3 regions of the Bacillus sp. Marseille-Q1617 genome follow, and region 2 is predicted to be linked to each of the others. Evidence: predicted binding sites of a transcription regulator. Region 2 holds the regulator's gene; each other region holds the start of a gene.
The links. The regulator LexA, encoded in region 2, represses DNA repair genes until DNA is damaged. The targets are predictions, from matches to a motif close to CGAACATATGTTCG.
Positions count from the first base shown of each region.

Region 1: a site for LexA is predicted at 4,608-4,621, ahead of parE (DNA topoisomerase IV subunit B). Genes of this name have one in related genera too.
Region 3: a site for LexA is predicted at 3,047-3,060, ahead of HWX64_RS06190 (DNA repair exonuclease). Genes of this name have one in related genera too.

Region 1 is NZ_CAHJXM010000001.1:2,057,862-2,063,471, forward strand. It holds gene HWX64_RS10295 (purine/pyrimidine permease) at 1-1,151, shown strand, start outside; gene HWX64_RS10300 (ABC transporter ATP-binding protein) at 1,290-2,267, shown strand; gene HWX64_RS10305 (ABC transporter permease) at 2,264-2,917, shown strand; gene HWX64_RS10310 (glycine betaine ABC transporter substrate-binding protein) at 2,942-3,841, shown strand; gene HWX64_RS10315 (CoA-binding protein) at 3,994-4,404, shown strand; gene parE (DNA topoisomerase IV subunit B) at 4,722-5,610, shown strand, end outside.
Region 2 is NZ_CAHJXM010000001.1:1,800,758-1,806,367, reverse strand. It holds gene HWX64_RS08945 (recombinase family protein) at 1-81, opposite strand, end outside; gene HWX64_RS08940 (LysM peptidoglycan-binding domain-containing protein) at 95-421, opposite strand; gene lexA (transcriptional repressor LexA) at 580-1,200, shown strand; gene glnA (type I glutamate--ammonia ligase) at 1,944-3,278, opposite strand; gene HWX64_RS08925 (MerR family transcriptional regulator) at 3,317-3,733, opposite strand; gene HWX64_RS08920 (methionine gamma-lyase family protein) at 3,870-5,150, opposite strand; gene hflX (GTPase HflX) at 5,150-5,610, opposite strand, start outside.
Region 3 is NZ_CAHJXM010000001.1:1,228,984-1,234,593, reverse strand. It holds gene HWX64_RS06195 (AAA family ATPase) at 1-1,792, opposite strand, end outside; gene HWX64_RS06190 (DNA repair exonuclease) at 1,808-3,028, opposite strand; gene HWX64_RS06185 (ABC transporter permease) at 3,168-4,421, opposite strand; gene HWX64_RS06180 (ABC transporter ATP-binding protein) at 4,414-5,313, opposite strand; gene HWX64_RS06175 (YhzD family protein) at 5,484-5,610, shown strand, end outside.

The DNA of each region.
Region 1 (5,610 bases), 260 kb from region 2:
GAGCAGCCAGTCTCATCCAGGCACTGATCGGACATAAACTGCCAATCAACGAGGGACCTGCAGGCCTTTGGTGGGGTGTTTTTGCCATCTATGCAGGATTTTCAGGCACTCTATACAGCAGCCATGAAAAAGTATTAACTGTTTTACAAGGAGGCATGATTGTCAGCGGAATCATCTTTTTCCTTCTTAGTGCGACTGGGCTTTTAAGAAAATTGACTTCCTTATTTACTCCAACCATCACCTTTGTTTATCTGATGCTGTTGATATTGCAGCTGAGCGGTTCTTTTGTTAAAGGCATGTTCGGGCTGAGTGGGGAAGAGGGCACACTGCAGCCTGTCGTGCTGCTCGGAAGTGTGTTGACGATCCTTCTAGCCCTTTACTTCTCCAGTCATAAAGTAAAGTGGGTACAACAGTATTCCATCATCCTCGCCCTGATTGCAGGTTGGTTAATTTTTGCGGGGATGGGACTCGGAGGGCTGGTAACCGTTTCAAGTTCCTGGTTCGCTTTACCTGAAATATTCGTATTTGGTGCACCGGCATTTGATACCGGGGTAGTCATTACGTCAGTGTTCATCACCTTTCTGCTAACGACCAATATGATCGCGTCGATCAGAGTCATGGAGGAAGTGATGAAGTCACAAGGTGAGCCTGTGTATGAACGGTATAATTCAAGCGGCTTTGCTTCAGGTATTAACCAGCTGCTGGGAGGAGTATTTTCTGCCATCGGTTCTGTCCCGATATCCGGCTCTGCCGGCTTTGTGACTGCTACGAAAATGTATCGAATCCTTCCATTCATAGCGGGAAGCGCGATGATCATCGTTATCAGCCTGGTTCCCAAGGTGATGAATGTATTCGCAAGTTTACCCGCCCCGGTCGGGTACGCCGTCACAACAGTCATTTTTATAAAGATGGTCGGTCTTGCTTTGGGTGAATATCAAAAAGAAACGAACTTGGAGCGCACCCATTTTGTCGCTGGCATCTCCCTTATTGTCGGGGTGGGTGCCATGTTTGTACCCCCATCTGCGTTTAAAGATGTGCCTGTGGCAGCAGCCTCCATACTTAATAATGGGCTCATACTTGGTACCGTTACGGGAATAGTGGTGGAGCAGACAATCAAGTCAAGAACAGATAAATCCATGAAAAGCGAGTAAACTATTTGTTTACTTGCTTTTTTTCGTATAGCATTAGGATGGTGGAAGATTTTTCATCAAAGACTACCTATATGTTTACCTATTTGGTTCTGCGGGTATTCTTAATATGTTTAGATTAGATTTCAGGCAGGTGATTATATGATTGAATTCAAGAATGTCAAAAAAGTGTACGAAGACGGGACAGAAGCAATTAAAGGAATCGACTTGACGATTCCCGAGGGGAAACTTGTCGCGTTGATCGGTCCAAGCGGATGCGGTAAAACGACTACGATGAAAATGATCAATAAACTGATTGGGCTTACCAGCGGCACAATCACAATCAATGGCAGGGACATATCGGAAGAAGATGAAGTTGAACTGAGAAGGAATATCGGTTATGTCATTCAACGGATCGGACTCCTGCCTCATATGAGAATAGAAGAGAATATCAGTCTGATACCGAAACTAAAGGGATGGAAAAAGGAAAAATACGAAAGCAGGGTCGTTGAATTGATGAACCTGGTCGGACTCGAACCCGGCATTTACCGAAAAAAATATCCCCTTGAATTGAGCGGAGGACAGCAGCAGCGGGTCGGTGTCATACGTGCTCTTGCTGCGGAACCGCCAATTATTTTGATGGATGAACCCTTCAGTGCCCTCGACCCCATCAGCAGGGAGCAGCTGCAGGATGAACTGAAACATATCCAAAACTCCATACATAAAACAATCGTCTTTGTCACGCATGATATCGACGAAGCGTTGAAAATCGCCGATGAAATTGCCGTCATGCGGGACGGAAGAATCGAGCAAATCGCAACACCGGGCGAATTGATTACTTCACCCGCCAATGATTTTGTGCGTTCATTTATCGGGGAGCATCGGATTGATGAAGGCAAAAAGGAAATCGTAATGGCGGATATCATCGATGAAAATCCAATCTTCCTCCATTATGAAGAATCTGAATATGAGACGATTTCCCACGATGCCACACTCACTGAAGCCGCTGGTATTTTTGTTTCCAAAGAGCCTCATACATTGGTTGTGACGAAAGACGGGAAGCATATAGGAAGTGTATCCAGAAGTGATATCCTGAAGGCTGTCGCTTCAGAAAATAGAAGGGAGGCCCCATCACAATGATCCAAACCCTCTCATTTATCAATACGCTCACAACCCGCTCGGATGATATCATGACCGGACTGGTTGAACATCTTTATCTATCGTTCATCTCGATATTTATTGCGATTGTGATTTCACTGCCTCTTGGAATCTACATATCGAGGAAGAAGCAGATCGCAGAGTTCTATATAGGGATAACAGCTGTCTTCCAAACGATACCAAGTCTGGCCCTGTTTGGATTTTTGATTCCTTTGCTCGGTACGGGAAATACAACGGCGATCATCGCGCTTACTGTCTATGCACTGCTTCCAATCCTCAGAAATACGTTTACCGGGATCGCAGGAGTGGATGAAGGTGTCATAGAAGCGGGAAAAGGAATGGGAATGACCAATTCACAGCTATTATTCAAGATTGAACTCCCGCTTGCCCTGCCTTTCATCATGGCCGGAATACGCACGGCTACTGTGTTGACGGTAGGTGTTGCAACACTTGCGACATTCGTTGGAGCCGGAGGGCTTGGAGACCTGATATACCGCGGGCTTTCGACGTGGAATAATTCACTCGTTCTTGCCGGGGCAATTCCGGCCGCACTGTTGGCATTATTTTTTGATTTTCTGTTAAGACTTCTGGAAAAGGCAACAACCCCAAAAGGGTTGAAAGCCCGAAAATAAATCACACAAAAAAGGAGCATACATATGAAAAAGATACTTACCCCATTCATTATCCTGCTGGCAGCTTCGATCATCATTGCGGGCTGCGGCAATAACGGAGGGAAGGAAACGATTACAGTATCAGGTAAAATGTGGACAGAACAATTCATCCTGACACATATCATGGCTGAGCTATTGAAGGAAAAGACAGACCTTGATGTGAAAGTTGAAGAAGGCCTGGGTGAGGTATCGATCCTGACTCCCGCTCTTGAAAAAGGAGATATCGATGTGTATGTAGAGTATACCGGAACCGGACTGGAAGCGGTTCTTAAAGAACAGGCAGAGGAAGGGGCTTCAGGTGACGAGATACTGGATCAGGTCCGAAAAGGATATGAAGAAAAATTCAATGTGACCTGGCTTAAGCCTCTTGGATTCGAAAATACGTATACACTTGCCTACACAGAGGATCAGGATTTTAATGCAAAAACATTTTCTGACTTAGTGCCCCTTTCAAAGGACCTTAGCTTCGGAGCCCCTCACCAGTTCTATGAACGCGAGGGAGACGGCTACGATGCTTTCTCAAAAGAATACGGCTTCGAGTTTAAGAAAAAAGAAAGCTATGATCCTAATATTATGTATGAGGCTGTGAAAAACGGAGATGTGGATATCATCCCTGCCTTTACTACCGATGGAAGAATCGAACGATACAATCTAAAGTCAACAAAAGATGATAAAGGCTTCTTCCCTCCATACGATGCAGCACCGATCATCCGCCAGGAAGTATTGAAAGAACATCCTGAGGTGGAAAAAGCATTAAATGAATTAGCGGGTCAGATATCTGAAAAAGAAATGAGTGAAATGAACGCAAAAGTGGATATCGATAAAAAAGAACCAAAAGATGTGGCACGTGAATTCCTCATTTCAAAAGGTTTTATAAAAGAATAATCAAAAATAAAGTGAATCCTTTTAATCGGATTCACTTTATCTTTAAAGGAACATATTCATAAAATTTTGAAAAATAAAGGAAATTATGCTATAAAAATAGAATAGGACTTTAGAACGCATGAAATAGATATTCAAAAGGACGGTGCATTCTCATGATAGAAAATCCAACACGTGAAGAAATGGGACAAATATTGAAGAACTCGAAGCGGATTGCAGTCGTTGGATTAAGCGACAATCCGGATCGTACCTCCCATTCTGTGTCAAAGGCAATGCAGGACCAAGGCTACGAAATCATCCCGGTTAACCCTACAATCGATTCCGCTCTTGGGATAAAAGCGGTCTCTTCATTAGAGGAAATCGAAGGATCCGTTGATATTGTCAATGTGTTCAGGCGTTCGGAATTCCTTCCCGAAATTGCAAGAGAATTTGATAAAATAGATGCTAAGGTTTTCTGGGCTCAACTGGGTGTCATGAATGATGAGGCTTACTCTTTCCTCAAAGAACGCGGATATACAGTGATCATGGATCGATGCATTAAGGTTGAACATGCTTTAACCAAATAGTTCCCACTAGGTGCAAGCGGCGTCTACCGCTTGCTTTTTTTTCGGATAATTGAATCAATCGCTTTCACAACGGAATTCAAGCATCAAGGCCGGGGGTCATCCTCCAGGAGCACAGTATTAATCAGAAAATTAATTTGCGAAAATCAAATAAAACGCTACAATATAGCATAGTGGTTTACCTAAAATGACGAAAAACAGGTAAACGAACAAATGTTCTTATGTTATAGTAATAATAGAACATAGAAATCCGTATAGAAGTTTAGATACGGGCAGTGAAGTTTGAAAGGGGAATGTTCGTGGCCGACAAGACACAGTCCATGGCTTATAATGATGATGCAATACAGGTTTTAGAGGGCTTGGAAGCCGTTCGCAAAAGACCTGGTATGTACATTGGCTCTACTGACTCCAGAGGGCTGCATCATTTAGTATACGAAATCGTAGATAATGCAGTAGATGAAGCACTAGCAGGTTTCGGTAATGAAATCACCGTCACCATACATAAAGATAACAGCATCTCCGTTCAGGATAGAGGACGCGGGATGCCGACAGGGATGCATAAAATGGGTAAGCCTACCCCTGAAATCATCCTGACCGTCCTTCATGCCGGCGGTAAATTCGGGCAGGGCGGGTATAAGACAAGCGGCGGCCTGCATGGGGTCGGTGCCTCCGTCGTCAACGCTTTGTCAGAATGGCTCGTGGTTACGATCGAGAGAGACGGCATCAAGTATGAACAGCGTTTTGAAAAAGGCGGTAAACCCGAAACTACTCTTGAAAAGATCGGAAAGACCAAAAAATCGGGAACACTCATACATTTTAAACCGGATCCGGAAATATTCAGTTCGCTAACATATAATTATGACACACTTTGTGAACGTTTAAGAGAATCCGCCTTCCTTCTCAAAGGCTTGAAAATTGAAATCATAGATGAACGGCATGATCAAAAGGAAGTATTTTACTATGAAAGCGGGATACAGGCATTTGTTCAATACTTAAACGAAGAGAAGGACAGTCTCCACAATGTTGCCTTTTTCGAAGGCGTGAATCACAGCATTGAAGTGGAATTCGCATTTCAGTTCAATGACGGGTTTTCTGAAAACATCCTGTCTTTCGTCAACAACGTCCGTACGAAAGACGGCGGCACCCATGAAGCAGGCGCAAAGACAGCTATGACAAGGGTGTTCAATGAATATGCCCGTAAAGCAGGGA
Region 2 (5,610 bases):
CAATTCCGCTTCCTGTCTTTCAAGTGAAGTTTCCTGCGTATCTTTCTTTGTACTCACCCTGCAGTAAATCGCAGCTCTCATTGAATCTCACCCTTTAGTCATTATTCATGGCAAGCTGTATATCGGAATGGGTAGAATAAGTGGAAGATTCTACAGGCAAAACCAGTGACATTCCTGGTTCGATCGTAAAAGATATAAGATTATTTTCTTTCCCCACCCATTTAATGAACTCTTCTCTTGTCATGGAATATTCTCCTTCAAACGTTTCTGCAATCGTCCAGAGAGTATCACCTTTACCTACAGTTACAGTTTCATAGGAAGGCTCGCTCCCTGTCGTTAAAAATAAATAGCCAGCTGATAAAAAAGATAATACAAAAAGAGTAATTATGTAAGAAAAACGATTCCAAATGTGTGTTAACATATAAAAGACCCCCATACGAATGTTTGTTCTGTTCTTTGTAACTTGATTGTAATACGAACATCCGTTTGGTGTCAACCGAAAATTCGAACTTATGTTTGTATCAATTGGAAAGACATGCTATAATGGGAACATAAGATCGATAATAGAGGTGCGTGAACATGACTAAATTGTCTAAACGACAGCAAGACATACTTCAATACATTAAAGTATCCGTGAAAGAAAAGGGTTATCCGCCTTCAGTCCGTGAAATTGGGGAAGCTGTCGGTTTGGCTTCCAGTTCCACGGTCCACGGTCATCTGGCAAGACTCGAAAGCAAAGGACTTATCCGCCGGGATCCAACAAAGCCAAGGGCAATCGAGATTCTCGATTTAGAAGAGGACACGATCCCCCGTCAAAAAGTTGTAAATGTTCCGTTGATTGGTAAAGTAACGGCAGGACAGCCTATTACGGCTGTTGAAAATGTCGAGGAATTCTTTCCGCTGCCTGAGCGCCTGGCTCCTTCAGATGAACAGGTTTTCATGCTTGAAATCATGGGAGACAGTATGATCGAAGCCGGTATTCTTGATGGGGACTTCGTCATCGTAAGACAACAGCAGACTGCTAATAATGGGGATATCGTAGTTGCAATGACGGAAGAAGACGAAGCAACAGTCAAACGTTTTTTCAAAGAAAAAGATTTTGTAAGGCTGCAACCGGAAAACTCAACTATGAGTCCGATCATTTTACGTAATGTATCTATTTTAGGGAAAGTCATCGGTGTCTATCGACAAGTCCATTAATTCCAGAAAAACGCTATTTAATTTACGGGTTCTGTTTTAAGGTACAAACTATAAAAATATTGAAAAAAGGGAAGCAAATCGTCATGATTTTGCAGCCCTTTTTTTATTGGATGTAACAAACTTTTTAAGGAATTCGGGTTCTAATTTGTATATTAATTTGTTACCGTAACTGCACTAAAATTGAAGCGTTACAGGTTTTTTATTATCTGGCTAACGTGTTAGTTTAGTCTACAAAGTTGGAAGATGTGAAAATGAGGTATATCCCTATTAAACTAAAAAACAGGTTGGTAATTTTCGGGTCATAGGATACCTTATCCTTTATAGAGTAACTAAAGATATAAATAAGGGAAATTTTCCTGTTAATCTGTTGAAGCTCGCTTTGACAGGGGTAAATAAGGGGAAAATTTCCTTCTAATCTTGCACAGATCCCCAATGTTAATGTTTTTTAAGTAAATAGAAGTAAAACTTCCTTTATTTTACTGTTTTCAATTCCATTTCTTCATTAAGGGAAATTTCTCCCCTTTTTGATCTTTCATCTGGCTCGGGTTCCGCTTTTGTTCACCTTCTCGGGTAAGATTAGCTGTAAACGCATCTGCAATTACTGCAACATTTTGCGGTGTAGATTGCAATTTTGTACTCCAAAACCGAACCCGTTACTATTTAATTGCATTTTTTTGTTTGGAAAACACATGAAAAAGCCAGCGCTGAGTCAGCGCTGGCTTTTTCCATGTGTTAAATGGGTATTAGTACATTTGGATATACTGTTCTCTTTCCCAAGGGTGAACTTGTGTACGGAACATATCCCATTCGATTTCTTTCGCTTCCACGAAGTGTTCAAAGATGTGGCCGCCTAAGGATTTAATGATCACTTCATCTTTTTTCAATTCTTCCAATGCAGCATATAAAGTGGCCGGTAAATCAGTGATACCTGCTTCTTCACGTTCCTTTTTATCCATTACATAGATGTTGCGGTCGATTGGCTTAGGTGCCTCAAGATTGTTCTTGATGCCGTCAAGACCTGCTGCAAGCAGGACAGACATAGCCAAATAAGGGTTTGCTGCCGGATCCACACTTCTAACTTCTACACGTGTACTGATTCCACGGGAAGCTGGAATACGGATTAACGGGCTGCGGTTTTGAGCTGACCATGCAACATAACATGGAGCTTCATAACCAGGAACCAGACGTTTATACGAGTTAACAGTAGGGTTCGTGATTGCAGTGAATGCAGTTGCATGCTTAATGGTTCCTGCCAGGAACTGGCGTGCAGTGTCACTTAATTGCAGATCTCCTTTTTCATCGAAGAAAGCATTTTTACCGTCTTTGAATAGCGACATGTTACAGTGCATTCCTGAACCATTCACTCCGAATAATGGTTTTGGCATGAACGTTGCATGAAGACCGTGCTTGCGTGCAATGGTTTTTACAACAAGTTTAAACGTTTGGATATCGTCGCAGGCTCTCAGCGCACTTGCATATTTAAAGTCGATTTCATGCTGACCAGGAGCTACCTCATGGTGAGACGCTTCAATTTCAAAGCCCATTTCTTCTAATTCAAGAGCGATATCACGACGGCAGTTTTCACCCAGGTCAGTAGGAGCAAGGTCAAAATATCCGCCATTATCATTCAATTCAAGCGTAGGCTCTCCATTGACATCTAATTTAAAGAGGAAGAATTCAGGCTCAGGTCCCAAGTTGAAGTCAGAAAATCCAAGCTCTTCCATTTCCTTTAGCACTCGCTTAAGGTTGTTACGCGGATCCCCTTCGAATGGAGTTCCATCCGGATTATAGATATCACAGATCAAGCGGGCAACCTTACCCTTTTCCGCAGTCCAAGGGAATACAAGCCATGTGTCAAGGTCCGGGAAAAGGTACATATCCGACTCTTCGATACGCACGAATCCTTCAATTGAAGATCCGTCAAACATCATCTTATTATCTAGTGCCTTCTCCAACTGACTGAAAGGGATCTCTACGTTCTTGATCGTCCCTAAAATATCAGTGAATTGCAGACGAATGAATTTAACACCCTCTTCATTCGCTAATCTAATCACATCTTCACGAGTATACTTTGACATTTACGTAATTCCTCCTCAGATTTATATAAGGTTATTTATTAATGAAAAAAGCGGGACATGTCTCCTTGACGCAAGGAAGCCCGATTAAACTTTCCGGAATGCATCAATTCATTTCGGAGTAATTTACGAAGCTGTTCGTCAGTAAGATCCTGTCTTGCTTTTTCTTCCTCCTGCTTACTTGTTTCAGACACTACTTTCTTTTCGTCCATGGCAGTCACTGAGAATATCTTCTTTATACCTGCCATATTCACCCCTTGATCTAACAAATCTTTAACTTCTAATAGTTTATCAATGTCATTCAAGGAAAAGAGCCTACGATTCCCCTCTGTACGTGCTGGAGAAATCAACTCATGCTCTTCGTAGTATCGAATCTGACGAGCCGTTAAGTCCGTGAGCTGCATGACAATACTTATAGGAAAGAGTGCCATCGTTCGACGAATTTCACTTCCACTCATCTCGATTCCTCCTTTTCTTTTCCTTCATGATTTTATTATATGTAATGTTAGAAGTTCTGTCAATGAAATGTTAGAAATTCTTACATGGAAACTCAAAAGAAAAGGATAGTCGATTTTAGACTATCCAATTAATACTTTAATATCCGTTATGAATGGTTATTAAACCTTTTTCCATTAAATTATCCAAGGCCGAACATACGGCTATTTTCACATGTGAATAGGTCAGTCCACCTTGTACATATGCGGTATAGGGTGGTCTGATCGGTCCGTCTGCAGATAATTCTATACTTGAACCCTGGATGAAAGTCCCCGCAGCCATGATGACATCATCTTCATATCCGGGCATATAATTCGGATACGGCGTAAAATGCGAATTGATCGGAGAAGCAAATTGAATGGCCTGGCAAAAAGAAATCATCTTTTCTTTGTCGTCAAATTGCACGGATTGTATAAGGTCTGTACGTTTGTCACCAGGGGCAGGATTGGTATTCATTCCGAACTCTGTCAGCATGGCAGAAGTGAATACAGCTCCTTTCAAGGATTGTGCGACTACATGTGGTGCAAGGAAAAAGCCTTGGTACATCTCCTGAAGACTATAGAGGGAAGCCCCCGCTTCAGATCCGATGCCAGGGGAGGTCATTCTGTATGAACAAGCTTCCACCATATCTTTTTTCCCTACAATATAACCACCTGTCTTGGCCAGGCCGCCACCCGGGTTTTTGATTAAAGACCCGGCCATGAGATCAGCCCCGACATGACATGGCTCAAACCCCTCTACAAATTCACCGTAACAATTATCTACAAACACTACGATTTCGGGGTTGATTTCTTTGACAAAGCGAATCATTTCTTCTATTTCTTCAATTGTAAAAGAAGGACGGTTGGCATATCCTTTAGAACGTTGAATCCCTACCATTTTAGTTTTTGAGGAAATGGTTTTCTGGACATTTACAAAGTCCACTTTTCCAGAATCATTCAGTTCCACACAGTCGTACGAAATGCCAAAATCCTTCAAAGAACCGGTACCTTCCCCTCGTATTCCTACTATTTCTTCCAGGGTATCATAAGGTTTACCGGTAATATACACTAATTCATCACCAGGTCTTAACACACCAAATAATGCAATGGAAATGGCATGTGTCCCTGAAATGATTTGAGACCTGACCAATCCGGCTTCACCGCCGAAGACATCTGCGTAGATACTTTCAAGCGTGTCCCGGCCTATATCGTCATACCCGTAGCCGGTAGACGGGATGAAGTGCGAGTCACTTACTTTGTGCTTTTGAAACGATCTGAGTACTTTGAACTGATTCATCTCAGCACGTTCATCAATCCCTTTATGTATTGAATGAATTGAGGTTTCCACTTTATTTACCAGAGGTTTTAAAACCTCTCCATGCACTAATTGTTCAAACATTACTTGCTTCCCTTCTGCTTTTGAAATTTCTTGATGCTTCCTCTTATTTGGTGATCTTCAAGATGATACCCGACTATTTCGTACGATTGGGATTCCTCCAGGAATTCGAGTTTTTTTAAAATTGTTTCATTCTTAAGCTGCGAGAGAACCTTCCCTTCACTTGCAGGTATCATTACGTGATAAGGATCCATTTGATTCTTAACCATCTCTTCAACCTTTAATAACAGCTGTTTACGGTCTTCACTATCTATGGCGCTGACCATGATCTGACCTGCACCACTCACCGGCACAAACTCAGGATGACTTATATCCCGCTTATTGTAAACCGTCAGCACGGGCAAACCTTCCATTCCAAGGTCCTTAAGGAGCGATAGTACGGTTTCTTCATGCTGATGGTAATCGGGATTCGAACTATCCACTACATGTAGAAGGAGATCAGCTTCTTTCACTTCTTCAAGAG
Region 3 (5,610 bases), 570 kb from region 2:
TTTTATGCTCCACTGTTAATTTGGACTCGGTTTCTTCTTGAAGCCTTCTCACTTTGTCTACTTTCGCCTCTTGCTCCTCCAATTGAAGGATACGCTGCTTCCATTCACTTCGATACTCCATCTGTTCCCTGAAGAGGCGCTCTGAGGCAGCGATGGAAGCGGCGTCACCTTCAAGCTCGACTCCTTCAGAAAATTCACGGACTTTTCCTTTAAGACTCTGAAGTCGGTTTACTTTTTCATTTACATATTGTCTTGATTTCCATCCATTGACTGCAAGGATGGCAATGATGAGGAAGCCCAGCAAAGCCCCCGTGGCGTTATCATTCATGAATGCCCATATAGCGAATACCGCAAGACTTAAAGCTGCCATTCCACTGTAAAGAATTTGATTTGAAAAGGATTTACGTCTTCCCTCCACATCTTTTTCTGCTTCATCCAGTTGGTTTTCAACCCATACTTTCTGTTGAAGCGATGCATGTTGCGACGTTTGCTGTTTCACTTTTCTTTGCAACGCTTGATACTCTTCTTCTTTCAAAAGAAGTTCTTCAAGGTCACCCATTTTCCTTTCAATTCTTTGCATGGCATGAAATTCAGATTCAACTTGTTTCATAAGGTTTTTATGTTCATTCTCCAGTTTGTTCTTTTCCTGAAGTACCTGTTCGATGCGTTCACTCATCAACAAACTTGTATTGATGGATGGTATATCTTTTTCTGTAATCCTGAGATCAAGTTCCCTCATCGTATGACTTACTCTATTTTTTTCCGCCTTCATTTCCCGGCTGATGTCACTCAAATCATCCATCCACTTCATGAAGATGGGTTGTTGTGACACCAAAGTCTCAACATGATGAATTTGTGAAGAAAATTGGGAAGGAAGCTGAACGGCTTCAAGCTTTTCTTCCAGTTTCCTGTGTCTTGTATCCAGTGTTTCCATATAGGAGGAGGCCTGTCTCCATTCCACTTTCAACCCATTCAGTCTCTCTGCCCCCTTAGGTGGGATAGAGATTTCTTCGAGTGCTGACAATTTAATCGAAGTGGAAACATACTCAGTGAGACGATCCCAATGTTCATCGATGACATGCAGTCCATCTTTTTCTTGTGTCAAGCATTCTCTTTCTTCTTCAAGGGAACTGATTGCTGCCTCTAGTAACTGCTTTTCTTTAAGCAGCGGGCCATATTGTTTATTTTTCTCCCTCGCTTCGCCAACCTGCTTTTCCAAAGCCTTCAGTTCGTTAAGTTTGGTGTTAATGACCGGCTTTCTTCCTGATTTCTTAAATAATTGTTCTCTTTCCTTTTGCCACTGCTGCTCCATCTGCAGTAGAAGATCGGTTCCTGTAGAGCCTGCACTGAATAGATAACGATTCAATTCAGCTTTTTTCAATTTGTGTATGTCCTGCAGGCCATCCAGGTTAAAGGAGAAGATGTTTTGATACGTGGATTTATCCATATTCCCCATCAGTTCAGACAGGATTTCTTCCCCGCCTGTTCTTCCATCGTCGAGACGAATTGAAACATCACCTGCTGCCTTGCCTTTCACTCGCTCGATGCTGACTTTTCCATATTTCTCTGTTTCACATAGGATTTTACCCCCATACTCGGATGAGCCTTTCGGTTCATAGCGCAGCCCGGTTTGCTGTCTAGTCGGAAACCCGAATAATATACTATGTATAAAAGACATGATGGTGGATTTGCCAGCCTCATTTTCACCATAGATCAGTTGAAAATCCTCAAAACTGTAGACCTTATTTATTAATTTTCCGTAACCGTAAATATGCAATTGTATGATTTTCATCAAGTTCACCCCTTCTTACTGACACCGTGATGGATGGAGGATCAACTCTACAGTTTCCTCTATCAAATGAGATAGTTCTTCTTCTTTTAAAGAATCAATATACCGATAAAACGAGGGGTGTTCGTATAATTCGGCCAAAGCCTCCCCCCCTTCCTCGACTCTCATGTTTCTCAAGGTATGGATGACATCATTGATAAAAGGATCTTTTGTATCTATATCAATATTTTCAGACCTGCTCAACTTAATGGAATGAATCCATTTCATCGTCTCACCTGTCGGCAAATCAGCTTGCAGAGCTTGAAGGAGATCACCGTTTTCTATCGCTTGGATCACCTCAGGGGATAAGAGATTAAAATCTTTCACTTCCACCTGGAGCAGACAATCACCCATCACTTTATATTCTTCTGCTGATTTTCGGATCAACTGAAATATTTCCCCAAACCGCTCGACCCCTTCAAGTGATATTTCCATTTCCCCCCATATAATATCCTGGGTTGGGATGAACTCAAGGATGGCATCGTGTTCAGATAATTCTACAAGATAGCAGCCTTTTTCTCCTGTTTCTTTACGGTGTCGTCCCTGAATATTACCCGGGTAGACAATCGGAGGCTCATGATTCAAGATCTGACGCTGATGAATATGACCCAGCGCCCAATAATGATAATTCTTCTCTTTCAGTTCACGCATTGAAAAAGGGGCATAACTTTCATGAGCTGATTGTACGCTTCCTTCACTTCCATGCAGCAAGCCAATCTTATAATCAGCTTCAACCTGCTTAGGATAGTCTGAAATCCTCCGTTCACGAATATGGCGGGAACCATAACTGAAGCCAGCCAGTTTTACCGATGCACCGCTTTTTGTCACCAGCTCCTTCACTTCTGTTTTTTCATCAAAGATATGGACATTTTCCGGCATATCAAGCTCCAGCCGAAATCCCCCGAGGTGATCATGATTGCCGTGGATGACAAAGACAGGAATTCCGCTTTCACCCAGCAGGCTGAACTGATTCATCAGTTTTGCCTGGGCCCTGATACTTCTGTCTTCTTCATCAAACAGATCACCGCTTATCATCATAAAGTCAATCTGTCTCTGTATCGCTACTTTAACCATTTTTTCAAATGACGCAAATGTGCTGTTCTGAATGCGTTCGAATAATTCTGCTGGAAGATGCTTTAACCCGGCGAACGGGCTGTCCAAGTGCAAGTCTGCACAATGAATAAATCGTATCTTCTCCATGTAATCCCCTCTCCATTACGAATGTACGTTCTGTATCTTCATTATATCCTAAATCAGACTACTATTTCAGCTGTAATCCTCAAAAGTATAAGAAAAACCATACAAAAAGCCGCCTCCTTTTAACGGAGACAGCCGGATGTTATTTATTATTCGTAAGATCCATGGCTTTCTTGATATCCTTATAGGAATTTGATTTCCCGTAAAGCAAGACACCTCCACGGTAAACCCGGGCTCCAAACACCCCTAAAAGTATGATGGTGCCAAGCAGTATCACGATCCCGATAATCGGTTCATATACTGGCAGATTCAGCATCCCGACTCTCAGGAACATGACCATGGGAGTGAAAAAAGGAATGTAAGAACTGATTGTGATAAAGCTTGATTCCGGATTGCCGAGTCCGAACATCGAGATAAAGAACCCTATCATAATGAGGAACGTCATCGGCATGATCATCTGCTGAACATCTTCAATCCTGCTGACAAGAGAACCCAAGAGAGCTGCAAGCGTGGCATAAAGGAAATATCCCAGTAAGAAATATACGACAGCATACAGGATGACACTCACCGACAGTGATTCAAATCCAAATGATTCAAAAAATCCTCCTGCAAGTTCATCTTTACGGGTGAGCAAAGTAAAATACCCGACAGCGAGGATGACAGCTAATTGAGTCAGCCCGACAAGACCGATCCCAATGATCTTTGCAAACATTTGCTTTACCGGGGATACACTTGAAATCAGTATCTCCATCACTCTTGAGCTTTTCTCGGTCGCTACTTCCATGGCCGTCATATTGGCATAAGCGATAACAGAGAAATAAATGAAGAACAATAGAACATAGACGATTCCTCTTGCCTGACTCAATTCTTCTTCTGATTTAGCCCCCTCTGACAGGGCTGCTTTTTCAAATGTAACTGGTCCGCTCAGTGCTGCCAATTCTTCACTTGAAAGTTTAAGCTTATTTGCAGCCAGGGACGATTTTATGTTCTGCATGGCCAGCTGCAAATCAGATGTCAAAGTTGAATCAGATAAAGAGGCTGATTTATAAAGAGCACTCGGCAGACCGTCTTTCCCCTCGGTCAATATAAGAAGTCCTTTAATTTCTTCCTCTTCTATTTTCTTCTCGATTTCCTCCGGGGAATCATTGGAGGCTGCAGTTAATGATATATCATCATTCAAAACGGTCACCTGTGCTTTAAGCATCGAATAGAGATATCCTGTTTCATCCTGTACAACGACCTTCTCTTCCTCATCGCCCTTAAAATTGGAGGTGATCATGTCAAAATTGGTCAACAACACCAATGCACCGGCTATGATTATAGTAGATATGATAAAAGATTTGGCTTTAAGTTTCGAGAAATATGAATGGCCAAGCATAATAAGAAACTTATTCATAGGAAGTCCCCACCTTTTCTATGAAAATGTCATTCAATGATGGATCTTCCAATTCAAATTTCCGAAGGAATCCTTTTTGAGCTGTATGATGAAAAATTTCCTCTGCAACTTTTTCCGACTCTACTTGGAGTAGGACACCTTCCGTTGTTTCCCTGAACTTGGTGACCCCTTTGAATTCTTGGAGATGGGTCAAATCAAAATCAGCATGAATAACGACATTCTTTTTTCCAAATGAGCGCTTTATGTCTTTTAGTCCCCCATGTACGACCGGATGCCCTTGGTGCATGATGCATAAACTCTCACACAGTTCTTCCACATGCTCCATCCGGTGGCTTGAAAACACAATGGTCGTCCCTTCCTTTTTTATATCCCTGACTGCATTTTTCAATAGTTCGACATTCACAGGGTCAAGCCCGCTGAAAGGCTCGTCCAGTATCAGCAGCTTCGGTTTATGAATCACCGAAGAGATGAATTGAATCTTTTGCTGATTCCCCTTAGAAAGTTCTTCTACTTTTTTGTCTAAGTATTGCGGAATATTAAAACGTTCCAGCCATATGGTTAATTCCTTCAGTATATCTTTTTTTTCCATCCCGCGGAGTCGTGCAAGGTAAATAATCTGATCCTTGACCTTCATCTTGGGATATAGTCCGCGTTCTTCTGGCAGATAGCCGATATCACCGCTTGACGCATAATCGATTCTGCTGCCGTTCCATGTAATTTCTCCTACAGTCGGATCCAATAATCCCAACACCATCCGGAATGTTGTGGTCTTCCCCGCTCCATTTGCACCGAGGAATCCGAACATCTCCCCACCATCTATGGTTAGAGATAATCTGTCGACTGCTGTGAAGCTGCCGAATTTCTTGGTGACCTGCTGAATAGCTAAACTCATTTGCAGTTTCTCCTCTCATCCTTTTCCTTCTCTTGTTACTCTACGAATCTTGACAGAAAAAGGTTTCATTTTCCTATCTCTAATTTATTATGTATTTAGACTTTAAATTTTTTAAAAATTATGGAAAAATAATAAAGAATCAAAGATTTTTAGACAAAGGGGTATCGATGATGAAAACGTATAAGTTAACGGTATTTGAAAAAGACGGAAAGAAGATTCTTGACGAAACATTCGAAGCATCCTCTGACAATGAAGCAAAGAAGACCGGGGAATCGCTGCTTGAGGAAAAGGGATATC